DNA from 2 places in the Planococcus shenhongbingii genome. Region 1 is predicted to be linked to the other one. Evidence: riboswitches for the same ligand, from Rfam matches in the RefSeq annotation. Region 1 holds a riboswitch; the other holds the start of a gene.
The links. A riboswitch is a leader RNA that binds a small molecule or an ion and turns the genes downstream of it on or off. The one in region 1 is predicted to bind S-adenosylmethionine.
Positions count from the first base shown of each region.

Region 1 (10,205 bases):
TTTTCTACTCGTTCAGAAAGGTCGGCGAACGACTGGTCAAGCGCTTCAAGTTCAGCGATTAATTTCGTGTAATTGCTTTCGTAAGTCTCGGAACCTTTCGGATCTGCTTTGATTAATGAATCTTTGATGGACTCCGCCAAGTTTTGGCTAAGAACAGGAGACATCCACACATGCGGGTCTGTTGAACCATGGTTATGGCCATCGTGACCTTCTTCTGCGTGGCCTTCCTCGCTATGTTCTTCTTCGGAATGACTGGCAGCTTCCAATTCTTCATCGGTAATTGAATCAGCAGTAGCGACAAATTCAACATTCTCATTGCTTAAGGTTTTTTTCGCGCTGTCAATAAATCCTTCCAATCCCAGCCCAATATAAAACATCAAATCCGCTTCAGCGAGCGCAATCATATCTTGTTGGGTAGGTTCAAAGCTGTGCTCGTTTGAACCCGCGGGATAAACCGATTCGACTGCGACGCGGTCACCGCCAATGCGTTCCGTAAAGTATGTAAGCGGATAGACAGTGGTTTTAACTTGCAGTTTTGAATCATCTTCGGTTTGCGTTTCACCTGCAGGATTGCCGCAAGCTGCCAGTAAAAGAATAAGGGCGATTAATGGGATCAGTTTTTTCATTTTGTACCTCCAAATTGTAACGGTTACGTTTTAAGAACAAAATGAATGTTACACGATTTTTTTTGAAAACACAAGAAAAACCACCAATTATTTTTTTGGTGGCCATTTCTCCGGAACAAAATCGACTCCGCCTTTATTGAACGGATGGCATCTCAGGATGCGTCTCGCTGCCAAGTATCCGCCTTTTAAAGCACCATGCTTTTCCACTGCTTCAATTCCGTAATGGGAACAAGTGGGATAAAAACGGCAGCTCGGAGGAGATAAAGGAGAGATGAAACGCTGATAAAAGCGGATCATCTTAAGCAGAATGGTCTTCATTTGAGGTCAGCTTCTTTCTGGAAAATTGTCATTATGTTTATTGTAAGCAGAAGAGAGGTATAAATAAAGTATGTAAGCTTATCAAAAACATTGGAGAGTGATTTGAATGTCAACGGAATTAAACAAAGAGTTAAACGTACAAGTCGCAACATGGTCAGTAGTCTACACGAAATTACATAATTTTCACTGGTATGTAAAAGGCCATCAATTCTTTACCTTGCATGTGAAATTTGAAGAATTATATAACGAAGCAACTCAATATATGGATGAAATTGCAGAGCGCTTGTTGGCTCTTGGCGGAAAACCGGTGGCAACGATGAAAGAGCAGTTGGAGCTATCGGTCGTAAAAGAAGCCACAAGCAAAGAAGATTCGGATGCAATGGTTCAGACGGTTGTGTCTGATTACGATACAATCATGAAGTCATTGAAAAAAGGCATGGAACTGGCAGCTGAAGACAATGATGACATGACAGAAGACATGTTAAATGCCATTCACCAAAACTTAGAAAAACATTCTTGGATGTTGTCAGCATTTTTGGGCGAAAAGAAGTAAAATAGAGATACAGAAGCGTGCACTGTTAATCAGTGTACGCTTTTTCTAATGTCCAAGAGGTGAATGAATGGAATACATAGACTTGAACGGCAATCTGTGCAAACTGTCTTTTGAACCTGGAATCTTTTCGGTTGAAAGCAAGCATGTATTAGTGATTTGCAAATATAGCGGCAAGTGGGTGCTGACAAAGCATAAAACCCGCGGCTTGGAATTTCCGGGCGGCAAAGTGGAGCCAAGGGAAAGTTTAGCACAGGCAGCGGTTAGGGAAGTATATGAAGAAACCGGTGCGGTCATCGGCAAACTGGAATGGCTGGCTGAGTACATGGTTTTTTCAGATCAACCGTTTTGCAAAACGGTTTTTATTGCGGAGACAGAGCGCTTGGAAGCCATCGCTTTGATGGAAACAGAAGGCATTGTTTTGTCGGAACAGCTCCTTTTGGATGATTCATACAGCTTTTTAATGAAAGACAAAGGAATGAAGGAAATTATAAAGAAGGTGATGCAACATGGAAAATGGGACGATTGAATCGAAAAAAATCTATCCATCGCCAAATCCGAATGTCCGGCTGACAGAAATCGTTTATTGGTCCGATGGATTGAAAGTGAAAGGTCTCTTGGCTGAACCGAAAAAGTCTGGGAATTGGAGCGGCATTCTTTATCTGAGAGGCGGCATCCAGTCAATTGGAATGGTGCGTCCTGCACGAATCGCTCAATTTGCGGCTCAAGGCTTTGTCGTGTTTGCCCCGTATTACAGAGGAAATCGGGGAGGGCAAGGACGGGATGAATTTGGAGGAGCGGATAGATGGGATGCGGTATACGCGGTAGAAGTCTTAAAGGAATTCTGCAGCGGTAGGGTCCACATTCTGGCTTTTTCGCGCGGAGGCATCATGGCCCTATGGACGGCTGTATTAAGAGATGACATCACATCAGTCGTTACATGGGCAGGCGTAACCGATACCGTTTTAACCTATAAAGAGCGGCCGGATATGCGGCGGATGATGAAAAGACTGTACGGAGGCACGCCAAATACGGCACTGACCGCGTATGAAGAGCGTAACCCTTTGCTGCGGCTAGACGAAACAAAAGCGCCTGTTCTAATCATCCACGGTTTAAAAGATGAAAATGTCTCGCCTGGCCAAGCGTATTTATTGGAAGAAGCATTAAAGCTTAATGGCCAACAGCACGAAACCTGGTATTTCCCGGAATATACTCATTTTTTCCCGCCAGCAGCCAATCGCAAAACCGTAAAAGCGTTGACGGAATGGATGAGAAGGAACGAAAGGTGATGGCCGAAACTAGCGAAGCGATACAAGTACAATGCAGAGACAGGAGTAAGAGATTTCACTGAATATCGTTGTATATTTAGATTAATAAAATTTGTGAACTTTCAATGAAAAAAGCTATCCATAAAGGATAGCTTTTTTAGCTTGCTTATTAAATCTTTGCCGGTCCGCCTTGAACGCTGATATCAGCTGAAACGGTGCCGAATTTTTTGAAGTTTTCTTGGAATTCCTGAGAAAGTTCTTTTGCTTTCTTGTCGTAAGCTTCTTTGTCTGCCCATGCATTGCGTGGATTCAAGATTTCAGAAGGCACGCCAGTTATTTGTTTTGGAATTTGCAGACCAAAGATTTCTTCTTTATCAGTTTCGATATCATGAAGTTCGCCTTTGATTGCAGCACGCACCATTGTGCGTGTGTATGACAATTTCATACGGCTGCCGACTCCGTACTCGCCGCCAGTCCAGCCCGTATTTACAAGGAATACATCAACACCATGCTCGTCGATTTTTTGTCCAAGCATTTCAGCGTACACAGTCGCATGCAAAGGAAGGAAAGGTGATCCGAAGCAAGTTGAGAATGTCGCTTCAGGAGAAGTAACCCCGCGCTCTGTTCCAGCCAGTTTAGATGTGTAGCCGCTTAAGAAATGATACATTGCTTGTTCTTTCGTCAATTTGCTGATTGGAGGCAACACGCCGAAAGCATCAGCTGTCAAAAATACGATTGTTTTTGGGTGCCCTGCTACCGAAGGATCCACAATATTATCAATTGCCTGGATCGGGTAAGCGGCACGTGTATTTTCAGTCAATGATCCATCGTGATAATCCGGGATGCGTGTATCGTCGTCAACGACAACGTTTTCTAAAACAGCACCGAAACGGATGGCGTCATAGATTTGGGGTTCGTGCTCACGTGTAAGATTGATTGTTTTTGCGTAGCAGCCGCCTTCAATATTGAAGACGCCGTTATCCGACCAGCCGTGCTCGTCGTCACCGATCAATTTACGGTCTTCATCAGCAGATAAAGTTGTTTTTCCTGTTCCGGATAAACCGAAGAATAATGCTACGTCGCCCTCATGGCCTACGTTAGCTGAACAGTGCATCGGAAGAATGCCTTTTTCAGGCAAGATGTGGTTCATGATGGAGAAGATAGATTTTTTCATTTCGCCGGCGTATTCAGTGCCGCCGATCAGAATGATTTTTTTCTCCATAGAAACGATGATAAATGTTTCAGAATCAGTGCCGTCCACTGCAGGATCTGCTTGGAATGTCGGGGCGTAGACAACGGTAAATTCCGCTTCATGCGCCGCCAGTTCTTCTGCAGTCGGGCGGATGAACAATTGGTGGGCGAACAGATTATGCCAAGCGTATTCATTGATCGTCTGGATAGCCAAACGAGACTCTGGGTCTGCTCCTGCAAAGCCTTTGAAAACATATAATGCATCTTGTTGTTTCAAGTGCTCAATTACTTTGTTATATAAGTTTTCAAAAACATCAGAAGAAATCGGACGGTTGACAGCGCCCCAATCAATTTTATCTTTTGAAATCTCTTCTTCTACTATATACTTGTCTTTAGGTGAGCGGCCTGTGTATTTGCCTGTTTCAGCTTTTACTGCGCCTTCTCGAGTCAATACGGCTTCCCCACGTGATGTTGCTGCTTCCACTAATTGCGGAACTGAAAGCTGGACGTGCACATTTTGGCCATTTAAAAGATCCTTTAAGTTGTTTGCGAAGTTCACTGGATTCATTTATATGTACCTTCCTTTTCGGTTATTCCCATGGTGATGGGGAGGATGTATATTCGAACATTAGTATAACACATTGAGCCCATTAGTCTATACTAATAACTGATTGTAATGAAAAAAATACATTTAAGGATCTTGATTCGCCTATTATCACCTATTAATGATTTAATATGGACAGATTGATTGAAAAACGTTGACATAACATTATACTTTCCGTATGATGAAAAATTGAACGGATACTCTTATTCCGAGCTGGTGGAGGGGACAGGCCCTATGAAACCCGGCAACCTGCTGCAAATTGCAGAGAAGGTGCCAAACCTGAAGCAAGGAACTCAACCTTGGACGATAAGAGTGAAAGGTGCTTATGATGATTTCTCCTTTCCACATGCAAATGATGGATGGGATTTTTTTATGAAATTGCCCTTAATCCTCGTGTACAAAGGCCACAACGGCTTGAAGTTCAATCCTTACGGAACGGACTTGACATGGGAAACGAGTACCGTATCAATTTCGAGAGCAATCTCGCAGGATATAAGGAGGAAACACATTTTGAAAAACCGTCGATTATTCACATCAGAATCAGTAACAGAAGGACATCCGGATAAAATCTGTGACCAGATTTCAGATGCAATCCTGGATGCCATTTTAGCAGAAGATCCCAATGCGCGTGTTGCATGCGAAACCACTGTAACTACAGGGTTAGTGCTTGTTGCAGGGGAAATCACGACTTCTACTTACGTTGATATCCCGAAAGTTGTACGTGAAACAGTACGGGAAATCGGTTATACACGTGCTAAATATGGCTTTGACTCAGAAACAAGTGCAATTCTGACATCTATCGATGAGCAATCACCGGACATCGCTGCTGGAGTAAACGTAGCGCTTGAATCGCGTGAAGGCCAAATGACTGATAAAGAATTAGACGATATTGGAGCAGGAGACCAAGGTCTGATGTTCGGATTCGCGTGCAACGAAACGGAAGAATTAATGCCTCTACCAATCTCACTAGCTCATAAATTGGCACGCCGATTGGCTCAAGTGCGCAAAGAAGAAATACTTCCATATTTGCGTCCCGATGGCAAAACACAAGTTACCATCGAATACGATGAAAACAATAAACCGCTTCGCGTGGACACCATCGTTATTTCCACACAGCATCACCCGGAAGTGACACTTGAACAAATACAGCGCAACATCAAAGAATATGTCATCAATGAAGTTGTCCCTCAACATTTGATGGATGATGAAACAAAATACTTCATTAACCCGACTGGCCGTTTTGTAATTGGTGGTCCACAAGGAGATGCGGGCCTTACAGGGCGCAAAATCATTGTTGACACTTACGGCGGCTTTGCACGCCATGGCGGCGGCGCATTCTCAGGAAAAGACGCGACGAAAGTGGACCGTTCAGCGGCTTATGCAGCTCGTTATGTAGCGAAAAACATTGTGGCAGCAGGCTTGGCAGATCGTTGCGAAGTGCAATTGGCTTACGCAATCGGCGTAGCTCATCCAGTATCAATCGCTTTTGATACATTTGGAACGGGCAAAGTCGACGAAGAAACTTTGGACGATCTAGTCCGTGCAAACTTCGATTTGCGCCCGGCTGGAATCATCAAAATGTTGGATCTTCGACGCCCGATCTACAAACAAACAGCAGCATATGGACATTTTGGACGCACCGATATCGACCTTCCATGGGAACGTACAGATAAAGTGGAAGTTCTTAGAGAACAATCAGGCATCTTTAATGGACAAGCTTAAAAACAACAAAAAGACGATCAGGCAAAAATGCCTGATCGTCTTTTTATTGTTATTTTTCTTGCTCGATATAGGTTTTTTGCAATGATTTATAGTAAGCACCTTTTTCCGCATACTCCCGGACGATGCGTTCCATATCTTGCTTATCATCATCCCGGAGTTCACGGACCACTTTCGCTGGACGCCCAAGCGCCAGCATTCCGGGCGGAATGACTTTGCCGGGCGGAACGAGGCTTCCAGCTCCGATGAATGCGCCTTCTCCAACTTCAGCGCCGTCTAATATGATGGATCCCATGCCAATCAGTGCGCCTTTTCGGATAATGCAGCTATGGAGTGTCACTTGATGGCCAATCGTGACATTGTCTTCAAGAATCAATGTTTTCCCTGGACTCTGGTGAAGCATGCATAAATCCTGGATATTGGTTTTGTTTCCGATGATAGTCGGAGAGACGTCACCGCGTATGACGGTATTGAACCAGACGGATGATTCAGCACCAATTGTCACATCACCGGTAATTGTTGTATGGTCCGCGATGAATACGGATGGATGAATGGATGGGTGCTTGCCGTTGAATGGGTAAATCATGGAAAACCTCCGTTAAAAAAGATAAGATATCTATAATCGTAACAAATTTACTGCAAAGGTCAAATCTGTTGGTTGGATAAAAGATGAAGAAAGGAGTGCAGCAGATGTGGAAATGGGAAGCGAAAGGACAAGCAAAGGCAGTTATAGTGCTCGTGCACAGCGCGTATGAACACCATATTCGCTATGCCTGGCAAATCGATCAATGGCGTTCTGAGAATTTTCACGTCATTACAGGAGATTTGCCAGGCCATGGGAAAAGTGCACCGGCAAATCAGCCGCATCAGGAATCGTTTATAGCCTATGAGGAATCGGTCCGGGCTTCGACTCTTGCTGCTTTAGAAGAACAGCTCCCGGTGTTTATCGTTGCCCATGGACTTGGAGCTACTATTGTTATGAATTTCTTAAGCCATAACCCTTACCCAATAGCTGGCGTCGTCTTTAGTTCTCCTTGGCTGCGTTTGATAAAAACTCCATCGAAATTTTCGGCTGCACTGACAGGCTTGCATAAACTGACCTCTAATATGGCAATTGAACATCATATTCATATCCATGACTTAACGCGCAATAAAGAAGTAATTGAACAAGAAAAAGACGATTCCTTGTATAACTCTACTGTGACCGTTGGATGGTATCATGAATTGCAGACTTATTTGAAGCAAACAGCGCAAAACATCGGGAAATTTCCGGACATCCCGATTTTTATCCAAACAGGTGAAGTTGATGCAATCGCTGACCAAGCATATACGAAACTATGGCTCAAACAACAGGAATTAAAAGAATTCAGCTTTAAAGAATGGCCGCGTTGTTATCATGATCTTTTTCAGGAACCGGAACGTGAAGATGTATTTATTTCATCTCATTTATTCATTAAGAATGTGTTGCGTTCTCTCGGCTATGTAGTGACATAAATAGGAGGCAATAGACTTATGGCGCCATTGAAATACAGCATCTTGGACCAATCACCGATTTCAGAAGGAAGTACACCGCAAGAGGCGTTGAAACACACAGCGATGCTGGCACAGAAAGCGGAAGAGTGGGGATATACGCGTTTTTGGGTTTCAGAGCATCACGATGCTACAACACTTGCGGGCTCGTCTCCCGAAGTTTTGATCGCTCATCTGGGTGCTGTGACAAACACCATTCGCCTCGGGTCAGGCGGAGTTATGCTTCCGCATTATTCAGCATTCAAAGTAGCGGAAAACTTTAAATTATTAGAAGCGCTTTATCCACATCGAATTGATGTAGGAGTTGGACGGGCACCAGGCGGCATGCCACGGGCGAGCTATGCTTTAAACGAAGGGCGGAAGCGCGATGTCAGCCGATTCCCGGATCAAATAGAAGATTTAAGAATGTATTTGACGGATTCTATTCCGGAAGAACATTCTTATTACGGAATGAAAGCGACACCAGTGACAGCTGCTGCTCCTCCAATCTGGATGCTTGGGACAGGACAGAGTTCTGCGGAACTGGCAGCCGAAAAAGGCCTCCCTTATATGTTTGCCCAGTTCATCAACGGAGAAGGAGGCCAAAGTTTTGCAAGGACTTATCGCGACCGCTTTGTATCGAATGATGGCAGTAAACCATACCAGGGTGTTGCTATTTTCATTATGTGCCAGGAAACAGAAGAACAGGCGGAGTGGGTAGCTTCATCTATGGATTTGGCCCTTGTGATGGGGGCACAAGGCATGCCGTCTAAAGGCACGCCGCCGCCGGAACGGGCAATGAATTATCCTTATTCAAAATTTGAACGGCTGCTGGTTGAAGAAAATCGCAAGCGGATGATTGTCGGGACGCCTGAACAAGTGGTGGACAGGCTGGAAAAGCTGGCTGCCGGTTATGCCGCGGATGAAGTGATGCTTGTAGCTATTGCTTATGATTTTCAAGACAAACTGAAATCTTTCCAATTGATTGCAGAAGAAATGAAGAAGCGTGAAAAAAGCAGACGGCCACAGAAATAAATTCGATGATGTATCAGCTTTAAATTATTAGCAGGGAAGGTTTTCGTTAAAAGACCGGGTGAAACTGAAAGTATAGTTTTGTATTTCTAATTTAAAAAACCGAGCAGTCTTCCAATGAAGACTACTCGGTTTTTATTCATTTATTGTTAGGAATTTACGCTAAAAACTTTTTTGCAATGTCCTTATAAAGTTGAATACTGCTCAGATATTCATCAACTTCAACATATTCATCCGGCTGATGGGCAAGCTTTGTATCGCCTGGACCTAATACGATGATGGGGAACTTCTTACTCGCTTGGGAAAATTGTGAGCCGTCGGTATATCCTGTCATTCCCCCAAGCGCAGTCGTACCGCCCTTTGCTTTCACTGCGTCTTGAACCACTTGGACAAAAGGATCCTCACGTGAATTCCTTAAAGAAGGCTGATCGTTTAATATCCGGATATCTGCCTTTAGGTCCGGATATCTTAGGTTCGCAGATTGGATGATCTGTTCAATTTGCCCGATAATTTGTTGATGGTTCTGGGAAGGGACCGTACGGATATCGATATTTACCATACAGCGGTCTGGCACGACATTTGTGTTGGATCCGCCACTGATGACGTTGACACTAAATGTAGCGCCGCCCAGCAAATCGTCTTCCTCAAATTGCATTTTAAATTCTTCCCCTAATAACTTATGGATGATTTCATTCATATGAATCACCGCATTCGTTCCCATATCCGGCATCGAGCCATGGGCAGTTTTTCCATAAGTAATAATTTGTGGCCATAATGCACCTTTATGGGCAATCTTGATTTGATTTCGAGTCGGTTCCGCGACAATCAAGGCATCCAGCGGATCAGCGTAGCCTAATGCCGTCAGTTGTTTGGCGCCGACTGCTCCTGCTTCTTCACCGACTGTGGCCAAAAGTGTAATGCTGCCTTTTTTGGGGAGGCCTTCTTTTTTCAGCGAAACCATAGCGAGCACACAGGCTGCGAGTCCGCTTTTCATATCGCAGGCACCGCGCCCATAAATTTTGCCGTCTTGTTCTTCGGCTGCGAAAGGATCATGTTCCCATTCGATTTCACCTGTCGGGACAACATCCATATGGCCAGTGAACCCGAGGGCAGGACCTTCTTCTTCACCTTTTATATGTGCAATTAAATTGGCCCGATTGTTGTCATATTCCACGAACTCATTTTCTATGCCATGCTCATCGAAAAGGATTTTCAATCTTTTGGCGACCTCCGTTTCATTTCCGGGAGGGTTGACACTTTTGATTTGAATTAATTCTTTCAATAATGATTTGGCTTGTTCCTGATCCATTTGATCACCTCAGATGTTAATTTACCCTTCTTTTCGGCAATTATGCGCTGGAAAAATTAACCGCGGCGATTTGTATAAA
Region 1 is NZ_CP129235.1:1,341,802-1,352,006, forward strand. Features, by position in the region: gene QWY16_RS06710 (metal ABC transporter solute-binding protein, Zn/Mn family) at 1-626, opposite strand, end outside; gene yidD (membrane protein insertion efficiency factor YidD) at 714-944, opposite strand; gene QWY16_RS06720 (Dps family protein) at 1,051-1,497, shown strand; gene QWY16_RS06725 (NUDIX domain-containing protein) at 1,565-2,023, shown strand; gene QWY16_RS06730 (alpha/beta hydrolase family protein) at 2,004-2,783, shown strand; gene pckA (phosphoenolpyruvate carboxykinase (ATP)) at 2,932-4,521, opposite strand; SAM riboswitch class I at 4,758-4,870, shown strand; gene metK (methionine adenosyltransferase) at 5,068-6,279, shown strand; gene QWY16_RS06745 (gamma carbonic anhydrase) at 6,329-6,862, opposite strand; gene QWY16_RS06750 (alpha/beta fold hydrolase) at 6,967-7,770, shown strand; gene QWY16_RS06755 (LLM class flavin-dependent oxidoreductase) at 7,789-8,820, shown strand; gene QWY16_RS06760 (M20 family metallopeptidase) at 8,975-10,126, opposite strand.

Region 2 (10,205 bases), 560 kb from region 1:
ACAGGTTCTATTTATAATGTAGACGGTGGAATGCAGGCGGATTAAGTATCCGCCTGCATCATCACAAACCTTTTAAAATCATTTTCCTGTTTCAGGTAATTCACTGGCGCTTTAAATGATCAATGAAAAAGAGCTTCCAATGGGAATTTCCGTATCCTGTGGAAGCTCTTTTCTATTCATTCTTGGGAGTTGCCTGACAACATCCATACTATCCAAACCATAAAAAGAACCGCACCATTACGGATGCGGTTCTTCTCTTATTAAATGGTTGTCTCACTCGTTTGAGAAGTTTGTATTTTCACTTCTTTTTGTCTTGCATGCGATTCTTTATCGGGCACTAATCCCAAGGCAATTGCCGCTATCAATCCTGGTATCGCGAAGGCGATAAAGTTCATCTGGATTGGCAAACTGATCGATAACAGGAAGCCGCCAAGAACCGGTCCAAGCATGCCCCCGATGCGGCCGATGCTTGATGCCGTTCCTAGTGCAGTCGAACGGATGTAAGCCGGGTAATATTGCGAGACATAAGCCTGGACAATATTTTGCGCCCCGATGGTTGCTGCTCCGGCAATTGCCACCAAGACATAAATCACGACAATGTTGCCGCCGAACCCAAGTAAAGTCAGGACGACTGCGCCTGATGCGTACATCGGCACCAGCAATTTCTTAGCGCCGTACTTGTCACAAAGACGGGCAATGATCAAAGTACCGACAATCGCCCCGCCTTGAAGGGCAATGAGGAAGCCAAGACTTGAATTCAATGCATATCCTGCATCCATCATCAATTTAGGCAACCATGTGTTCAGTCCGTATACCATCAATAAGCAAGAGAAGAACGCAATCCAGAACATGACTGTACTCAAGCCGCGCTTTTCTTTGAACAAGCCGGCAAGCGGAACTTTCGAATCTGATTTTTCGAGTTCCAGTACTTCATCGTTTTCATTAAATTCCGTTTCCGGGCTTACTTTTCTCAAAATCCGGAAAAGTTCTTTTTTATTGCCGGTACGGATCAAATGGCTGGCAGTCTCCGGCAATTGTTTGTACATCCATGGCAGGGCCAGAAGCGGCAAGCCTGCGATCCAGAAAATCGATTCCCAACCGAATTGCGGCATCAAGTAAATGCCCAGCAAAGGCGCCAGAATTCCGCCGACGGAATAACCGCATAAAACGATTGAAACCATCATGCTTCTCATCGATTTAGGTGAATAATCCGTCAGCAACGCAATGATGTTCGGCATGATGCCGCCCAGTCCTAGTCCGGCCAAGAAGCGGTAAGTTGAGAACTCAGTTGGTGAATTTGCGAAACCGCATAGCACAGTAAACAAACTGAATAGGATAACTGTCATTACCACTACTTTTTTGCGTCCGATCCGATCTGCCAATGTTCCAAAGAAAACGGCACCGAACATCATACCGAATAATCCATAACTGCCCATGGCACCAGCTTCAACTGATGTCAGGTTCCAGTTCTCAATCAGTACCGGCACTACCGTACCGTAAACCACCAAATCATATCCATCAAATGCGATGATCAAAAAACTCCATAACAGCAAACTCCAATGGAAGCGATTGAATTTACTGTTGGCGATTACTTCGTTTGTATTTATTGCAGCCATACTAGTTCCCCCTCGTCTTTTAGTTCTTCTAAAAGAACTCCACTTTCTTTACGTGCTTGTTCTTTTCTTTGATAAACTTGCCTTATTTCTCCTGATTCGCTATTTCAGCCTTAATGCATGAAATGGCAAAATCATGAAGTTCGTACCACTGATTATGCAATGCTCTTACAAGCACTTTTCTTCAATACCATTCTTAAATTGATGCTTTAGTTGAAAGATGTTATTAAAAACAGAACCCCTTCCAAACAGCCGCATATGCTGTTTGAAGAAGGGGTATTCTGCCTAATTCAGCAGAAAGCTGTTTAAAATTTGCGGAGCCATTATGACGCCTAACACTTTCTCTCCTTCGCTTTCTCTGCCTAATTTGAATAACTTCCACAAATCAATTTAGCCAGTGAAAATAAATAGAGAAGCAAAAATACAGAAATAGATATATGAATATAATTCATTTAAAGCGCTTTCATAAGGCATTCTATAAATAGAGTACTTAGTACACTATTAGTATATTTACGGTCCATTGTAAAGTCAATGGAGAATTTTCTGCTTAATCAAAAACAGGTTTATGGTCCTATCAGGTTTTTAAGCATATATTGGGACGTTATTTTTAAATAGCTCTTAATCGAAATTCTTAAAAGATGGCTGCTTCTTTAGGCGCTGTAACCAGCTACAATCTTGAAAAGGTTTTGTCAGCGGGCGAAATCCAGATAGTCAAAAGCAATATTACTAAATATACGCATAATCGAAATTTGGACTTTTGATGCAGGAAATTCCAACTGGACACTCCTTGAATCAAAACGGCCGCAACCATAAAAAGCGGCAAAGGAGATTCCCTTTGCCGCTTTAATTTAGATTAAATTCTTAATTATTTTGTGACTTTTATTGGGAACCAGCCCGGAACAGACATCATTAACTCCCATAATGGATCCGGCACCTGAAGCTCATCCTGGTCATCGGAATGGATTGCCGTTTGAATTTTGGTTTCCTGTCCTTGTTCGACTTTTTCCACCCAATTCGGTTCCATGATCAGTTCTCTTCCAAGGGCAATCAAAGGAATACCTGTTTGCTCAAGTGCTTCGACAGCCTGGTCCGGTGTATGTATGGAACCTACACCAATAATAGGCACACGGCCTCCGATATGTTCCTGAATCAGTTCAATCCGTGATCGGCCGCTTTCCACACCGCGCCGCGGCTTCGACCAAAAATCATTCAAGGCCATATGAAGGTAATCCAGATCCGCTTCTTTTAAAGCATCGAGGAGCGCAAATGTCTCGGCCATTGTAATGCCCGGTGTCTCAGGTTCTTCCGGTGACAAGCGGTAGCCAAGGATAAACGGTTCTTTGGCATGTTCCGCAATGATTTTTTTCGCTTCCTCAATAACAGCTAATGGGAAAGCCAGGCGATTCTCAAGAGAACCTCCCCAGCAATCATTCCGTATATTGGAATGAGGAGAAAAGAATTGCTGGATGATGTAGCCGCTTGCGCCGTGCAATTCCACTCCATCAAAGCCGGCTTCAATCGCCCGTCTCGTCGCTTCGCCGAAATCCCGGATCAATTCCAGCACTTCGGTATCGGTTAAGCTCCGGGGTGTCTGTTCGATGCTATAGAAACCCCGGTCCAACATCGGTGCCACGCTGCTTGCGCTGACCGTTTCTCCATTTGAAATCAGATGGGGCACCGCTAAGCGGCCGCCATGATAAAGCTGCAGCACCGCTTTTGCGCCTTGCTCTTTTATAGAAGAAGCTACGCTGCGCAGACTTGGAATCATCGCATCCTGGTGTGCCGAAAATTGCCCTTCAAAGCCTTTGCCGTTTTCCTGGATATATGCGCAGGCAGTAACGACCATGCCTGGACCGTTTGAACGGGCGGCATAATAAGCCAGTTCTGCATCTGAAGCCGTGTCATCTGGATTTGCTGAAAAAGTAGTCATCGGCGGCATGACGATGCGATTTTTCAACTGCACGCCATTTCGCAATGTTAAAGGTTCAAATAATGGTTTATAACTTTCCTTCATCGGTTAATCTCTCCTCTTGATGTTTACAAAACTTTGTGGCTGTTGAATACGGAGCTATTAAAAGTTTAAGCCTTGCCATTCTTAATAGCGAAGGTCCAGCTCTTTTGTGATTTCTTTGCTGACGGCTTTAACTTTATTGGTCAAGCCTCTCAGCAAAGTCTTTTTCATCTTGTCGACGGGTCCGGCAATCGCAACTGCGGCAATGACGCGGTCTTTATAGAATACCGGTGCTGCGATGCAGCGGACTCCGACAAAACGTTCTTCATCATCAATGGCAAATCCCTGTTTTTGGATGATGTCCAAATGCTGCTCAAACAACTCCCGATCGATGAAGGTCTGGTCTGTAGCCTGGCTAAGCGAAAGGCAGGAAGAAATTCCCTCTAGTTCTGCAGGCTGTAAGTTCGCCAAGATGACTTTGCCAAGTGCGCTAATATGGGCGGGAGACCGGTCGCCAATCTCAGGCTGAAACGGTTCCTTGAAAGGCGGTTTGAGCATTTGCTTCATCACCACATCGTTGTTTTCCAATACGCCGATATAAACCCCTTCTGACTCCTCTACTCCTAATTGATAAGGCGTTTTCAATGAAGTCCAGTCAAAAGGGCGTGTGCTGTGGCCTTGATAAAATTTTCCCTCGTTCAATTTGAAGTATTTATCTTTTTTGATGACGTAATTCATGTTTTCCAAAGTGCTGAGCAAGCGAAAAGCCGTAGTTTTATTGAAAGACAAAGCCGTACTGATTTCTGTTAAGGTCAGAAATTCCTCTTCTTGCAGCAGGTCCAAAATCTGCAGCCCTTTTTTTAATGCGGCCACCTCATAATTGCTCATCAAGTTCACCTCATCTTTGAACTCATCTTAAAGGAGCATTTCTGCACTTACAACAACTTGGCATTTTGTTTCGCTATGTGAAATTTTACTGGTGCTTCCTATTTCGATACACAGTTCATTTATGGGCCTGGCTCCTGCTGTTATATAGATGGAAGCCGTCTTTGAAATCGTTGGTTTTATTGATATAAAAAAGTCGTCTTTCCTTCTTTAAATTCTGAATTGAGCAGGCTGTTTGAAAATGCAAAACAGCGCATTTAATTGTTAAAGGCCCCCTAAACCTATATAATTTAAGTAGTCTGATAATTCGAATAAAGAGGAGGATTATTGTGAACAAAACGGTAGTCGAAACGTTATTTGTCAATCATTTCGTAGACGGCATTTTGGATCCGGGAAAAGAAATGTTAGGGCCGGTGAAAGACGGTGGATACATTATTGCGAATACGGCTCCAGGCTGTTGGGGCCCTATGATTACACCAAGCATCAAAGGCGGCCACGAAGTGACAAAACCTGTTTATGTGGAAGGGGCTGAACCGGGCGACGCAATTGCCATCCGGATCCAGTCCATCACGGTCACTTCCCAAGCGACCGCTTCCGGCAACGACAAAATGATTGAAGACCGCGCAGACGGTGATGGCTACGTCGCCGCGAAATGTCCGGAATGCGGAACAAAGAATCCGGAAACCGTCATTAAAGGCATCGGCATGGAAGCCATCCGCTGTGCGAAGTGTGGAGCGGACGCCACTCCGTTCGTTTTCACGAATGGCTATACCATTTTCTTTGGGGAAAACGGCGATGTCGGCCTCACCTTGCCGCAAGAAGCAGCTGAAACCATTGCAAAAGCTGGACGGGATTACATGAAAACTCCCGAAGCTTCTGTACAAAATCCGGTCGTCACGTTTGCACCACATGACTTGGTCGGCACGATGGCACGCATGCGCCCTTTCCTCGGACAATTGGGAACGACGCCATCCCGGCCAACGCCTGATTCCCATAATGCCGGAGATTTCGGTTCTTTCCTGGTCGGTGCCACCCATGATTATGCGAGCACGCAGGAAGAATTGGAAACCCACCGGACGGACGGCCATTTGGATGTCAACCGTGTGCGCGCCGGTGCTGTTTTGATCTGCCCTGTTAAAGTTCCCGGAGGCGGCGTTTACCTCGGTGATATGCATGCGATGCAAGGAGACGGTGAAATCGCTGGGCATACAGCAGACGTTTCGGGCATCACCCATCTCCAAGTCCATGTCCTGAAAGGGTTTAATATCAAAGGACCAATCTTGCTGCCGAATGTCGAGGACCTGCCCTATACGGCGAAGCCGTTCACTGCAGAAGAACGGCAATCCGCCCAGCAAATTGCCGACAAATGGAACGTCTCTCAGATCGAACAATCTTATCCGGTCTCTTTTATCGGATCCGGGCCGAATTTGAATGATGCGACTGAAAACGGGTTGAACCGAGCTGCTGAATTTTTCGGTGTGTCCGTTCCGGAAATCATGAACCGTGCGACCATCACCGGAGCGATTGAAATCGGCCGCCATCCAGGTGTCATTACGGTGACTTTCCTTGCTCCGGAAGCGTATTTGAAAAAAACCGATTTATTCGACTTAGTCAAAAATCAGTACGGATAATACAAAAACGCCATTCCAGAAAAGGAATGGCGTTCTTACTGAATCAGTGCATGACCGGAATATGGATTTTAAACAGATGCAACCGAGACAGGAGGAACCGCAGTTGAAAATCGCCGTTTTATCAGACATTCATGAAGGGTTAAACCGCAAAAAAGCAGAAACAGATATTCTAGCTATAGTCGAACAATGGGTAAAAAACCACTCCCCTGACGTATTCATCGTGAGCGGAGATCTAGCTGCCGGCCCTGAAAAAGGCTTGGCTCTTTTAAATCGGCTGCAAGACGGTTTTCTGGAAACCAAGCTATTATTCGTCCATGGCAACCACGATGTCTATGCGGAAGATTCCGCCGCTGCCTATTCCAAACTTCTCGAGTTCCGCGGAAATCTTGGCAACGGCCCTGTCCAATTGAACGAGGACTGGGTCGTAATCGGCGATGGCGGCTGGTATGATTACACATTCGGCGTTGCGGGATTTACTGAACAGCAATTTGCCAAAGGCGTATTCGGCAGCTTTACCTGGCCGGATAAAACGTATGCCCACTGGCCAGTAACCGACTCTGCCTTGACGGAGCAGTATACCGCAAAACTGGAGAACTGGCTCAAAGAATATCGCGGCAAAAACATAATCCTGGTCACTCATGTTGTACCGTTCGCTCATTTTCTGCAAGTGAAGGAAGATCCGAGCTGGGATTTCTTCAATGCGATGATGGGAAGTTCGCGCTTTGGCGAACTGGCGTTGGAATACCAGGTCAAAAAGCTTATTTTTGGCCATACCCATACACGCTATCATGAACATTATAAAAACATTGAAGTAATCTGCAATCCACTCGGCTATTACCCACATGAATGGAACCTGCAGTCGGCTGAAGAAGAAATCGCATCAACGATTAAAATGATTGAAATTTAAAGATTTGCGCTTTCCGCATCTTCCCTTTTTCGATGCTGCGACTGCTGGCCAATACCGTTAAACAAAAAAAGCCGCCTTCGATGGATTCCATCGAAGGCGGCTTTCTCATTAGGTTTTACCATGAAGGAATAAGCGATCCGCTGAAATCTTTTTCAATGAATTGTTTTACTTCATCGCTATGGTACAGTTCAAGGAATTGCTTGATCGCTTCATCGTCTTTGTTTTCAGTGCGTGACGCAACAAGGTTGACGAAAGGCGAATCGCTTGGTTCGATGAAAATCGAATCTTCTGCTGGCACAAAGCCCGCTTCAAGTGCGAAATTGGTATTGATCGCTGCTGCATCCAGCTCGTTCAATTGGCGTGGAATTTGAGCAGAGTCCAGTTCGATAAACTCGTAGTTGTTTTTGTTTTCAGCGATATCCATCACAGTCGCCTGCAAGCCGACGCCTTCCTTCACTTTAAGAAGGCCCGCTTTTTCGAACAACGCCAAAGCCCGTCCGCTATTGGTCGGATCACTCGGCAAACCGATTTTTGCTCCTTCCGGCAGTTCGCTGACATCTTTGTAGTCTAATGAATAAATGCCCATCGGAAACGTGACCGTATCACCGACGCGGACCAAATCCAAGTCCCGGCTTTTTTTCATTTCTTCAAAAAACGGTTCCGTCTGGAATGAGTTCAAGTCAATTTCCTCTTCTGCTAACGCAACATTCGGCATTACGTAGTCAGAGAACACTTTCGTTTCAATGGTGAAGTCCAGTCCTTGCTCTTCTGCAAGCTCCGCAACTTTTCCGACGAGCTCTTCATGCGGGCCACCGGTTACGCCGACAGTTAAAACACCGTCACTGACAAGGCTTTCCGCTTCTTTAGTTGATGCCTCTTCACCACTTCCGCAAGCTCCTAAAACTGCTGCTGACAAAACCAGTACACTTCCTGCTATCCATTTCTTCATGTCATTTCCCCTTTTCCTGTTTCTTTTTCATTGCCAGTGTGGCCAGTAAAACCTTCAACTGCATGCAGCCGTTGTAATGACAACCGCTTCCTTTTTTGTGAAAAATAAAAATGCCTCTCTTAAAAGAGAGGCATTCAAAAAAGTTTGAGTTTACACCTCTCTTATTTTCCAAAATACCAAGTATTTTGCAGGATGTAGCACCTTTTCATGGTCGTTCAAAACCTTGAATGGTTGCCGGGCTTCACAGGGCCAGTCCCTCCGCCGCTCTTCATAAGAGATTTACATATTTAATTTATATTTTCATACTATTTCAATATAACGCAAAAAGCAAGACCCATTTTGTTTATTGTGAATTTTAGCAATAAAGAACCAGAGTGAAATACAACTTAGGTTTAGAATTTCCATTGATAAAGGAAAGCGATTTTTTCGTCTCTCTGCTTCCTTTAAATCAGTCTCACAAATGCTCCTTGAACCACTCAATTTGCGGTGGAAGAAAACCCGACAATCCTGGTTCTCCATAGGCACTATAGTGGCCGCCGGGAAGAATCACTAATTTTTTTGGCTCATGTGCTTTTTGAAATGCTTCTATGGTTAAATCCGCTGTCGCCAACATATCATTTTCTGCCACCAATATTAATAAAGGTGTCGGGGAAATACGCTCAATCGTGCTGCTTGGGCTATATTCCAAAAGAGCTTCCATTGTTTCAAGCGTAATTCTATTTTCCCAATTTGGTGCAATCGTGTTCCCTGTTTCAGTAAACCACTCAAAAGCCTCTGGAATTGGCAAAGCACTTACTTCACCTTCTGGTGCAACTACCGGCACATACTGGTGCTCGGCTCCCATATAACGGGCCAGACGGTAAGCACTTAGATTTTGGACGAATCCTTGGAATATATCATTTCTCATTAACCGTTGAGCACTCTTCCATCCGTTTACCACGGGAGTTTGGGCTACGACAACTTTCACCCGCGGATCTATTGCCGCCAAATGCAATGCATGAGCTCCGCTGTAGCCAGTTCCCCAAATGCCAATTCGATTTTCATCTACTTGATCATGAGTTGAAATCCAGCTGATCGCATTTCTATAATCTTTATGCTGCTCTGCAGGAATCACATGCTGCCTTGGCTCCCCTTCACTTTCCCCGATAAATCGGTAATCAAAAACCAATACGGCAAATCCTGCCTCTGCAAATTTTTCTGCGAAGTTTTTCAAATGCATCTCTTTCACCGCATTAAATCCATGCGCCATGACAATCGCCGGTTTCTTACTAGGCTCGCCTCCTTCCGGAACGTATAACCAGCCCTTGCAATTTAACCCTTCACTCGCGAACGTAATATCATTCTTGATAACGTTCATTCCATCCCTCCTTTGGAATTTATTATTTCGAAAATATAGCAAAAACTTCCTCTTTCTAAATATATCAGAAAAATCAGATAATTAATATAAAGGATTGATTATTGTACAGGTCAATTGAAGGAGAATTCCTTTTAAAGACCCTGGTTAGTATTTTTCATTACAAACCCTAGCAGAGCTGCCCGAAATCGGCCTGCCTTATATTCTTCTAAAACATTAAGTTTTGCTCTATAACCCATCATGCCCAATCATTCTACAAGAAAGGAAAGCGCAAAAAAAGGACCAAGAGTTTCCTCTAAGTCCTTGAAGGTTTTCCTATTATTTGTTCTTGTATTCCGTCACAATCGTGCCAATCAGAATCCCCATTACTCGGCCTTTGAACGCATCCGGCACAGATTCCCCGGTTGGGTTTTTGTAATACAGCCGATTGGCTTCTTCATTATACGTAAAGCCAAGTTCCATTAATTTCGTTTTTAACGGCTCCGGCAATTGGTCGCTGCCTGTCACTTCTTTAAAGTAAGGTGTTGTATAAATGGAAACATCGACGTCATCCAAGCTGGATTCGAGAACGAATAGATCCGTATCACTTTTCACAATCCATTGGCCTTTAGAGCTGACCGCTAATTGCATATGTTCCAAAGTGGAAATGCCCTCCAGATTAACGCCGAAAATCTGGTTGATCAGCACGCGGCTTTCTGCGCCAGTGAGTGCGTAATCATGTTCTTTCAGATAGCGGTCCATCACTTCATTTTTCGCCATTTCCATAATCCGTGCATCTTGCTTAGTCGATGCCGGTTCTTCGTTCAAAGAGACGCGCAAGCTTTCCATCACATCTGTAGGATAGCTGGCCAATTTGCTGCCATAATCCATCTTCGAAACGTAGTTCAGATCGATATCAAAGATCTCTTTTACCGC
Region 2 is NZ_CP129235.1:783,766-793,970, reverse strand. Features, by position in the region: gene QWY16_RS04000 (SDR family NAD(P)-dependent oxidoreductase) at 1-45, shown strand, start outside; gene QWY16_RS03995 (MFS transporter) at 261-1,616, opposite strand; gene QWY16_RS03990 (NADH-dependent flavin oxidoreductase) at 2,479-3,627, opposite strand; gene QWY16_RS03985 (IclR family transcriptional regulator) at 3,709-4,452, opposite strand; gene QWY16_RS03980 (acetamidase/formamidase family protein) at 4,779-6,080, shown strand; gene QWY16_RS03975 (metallophosphoesterase) at 6,184-6,987, shown strand; gene QWY16_RS03970 (MetQ/NlpA family ABC transporter substrate-binding protein) at 7,103-7,936, opposite strand; SAM riboswitch class I at 8,095-8,213, opposite strand; gene QWY16_RS03965 (alpha/beta hydrolase) at 8,391-9,293, opposite strand; gene QWY16_RS03960 (hypothetical protein) at 9,609-10,205, opposite strand, start outside.
Region 2: another riboswitch for S-adenosylmethionine. It lies ahead of QWY16_RS03970 (MetQ/NlpA family ABC transporter substrate-binding protein); the one in region 1 lies ahead of metK (methionine adenosyltransferase).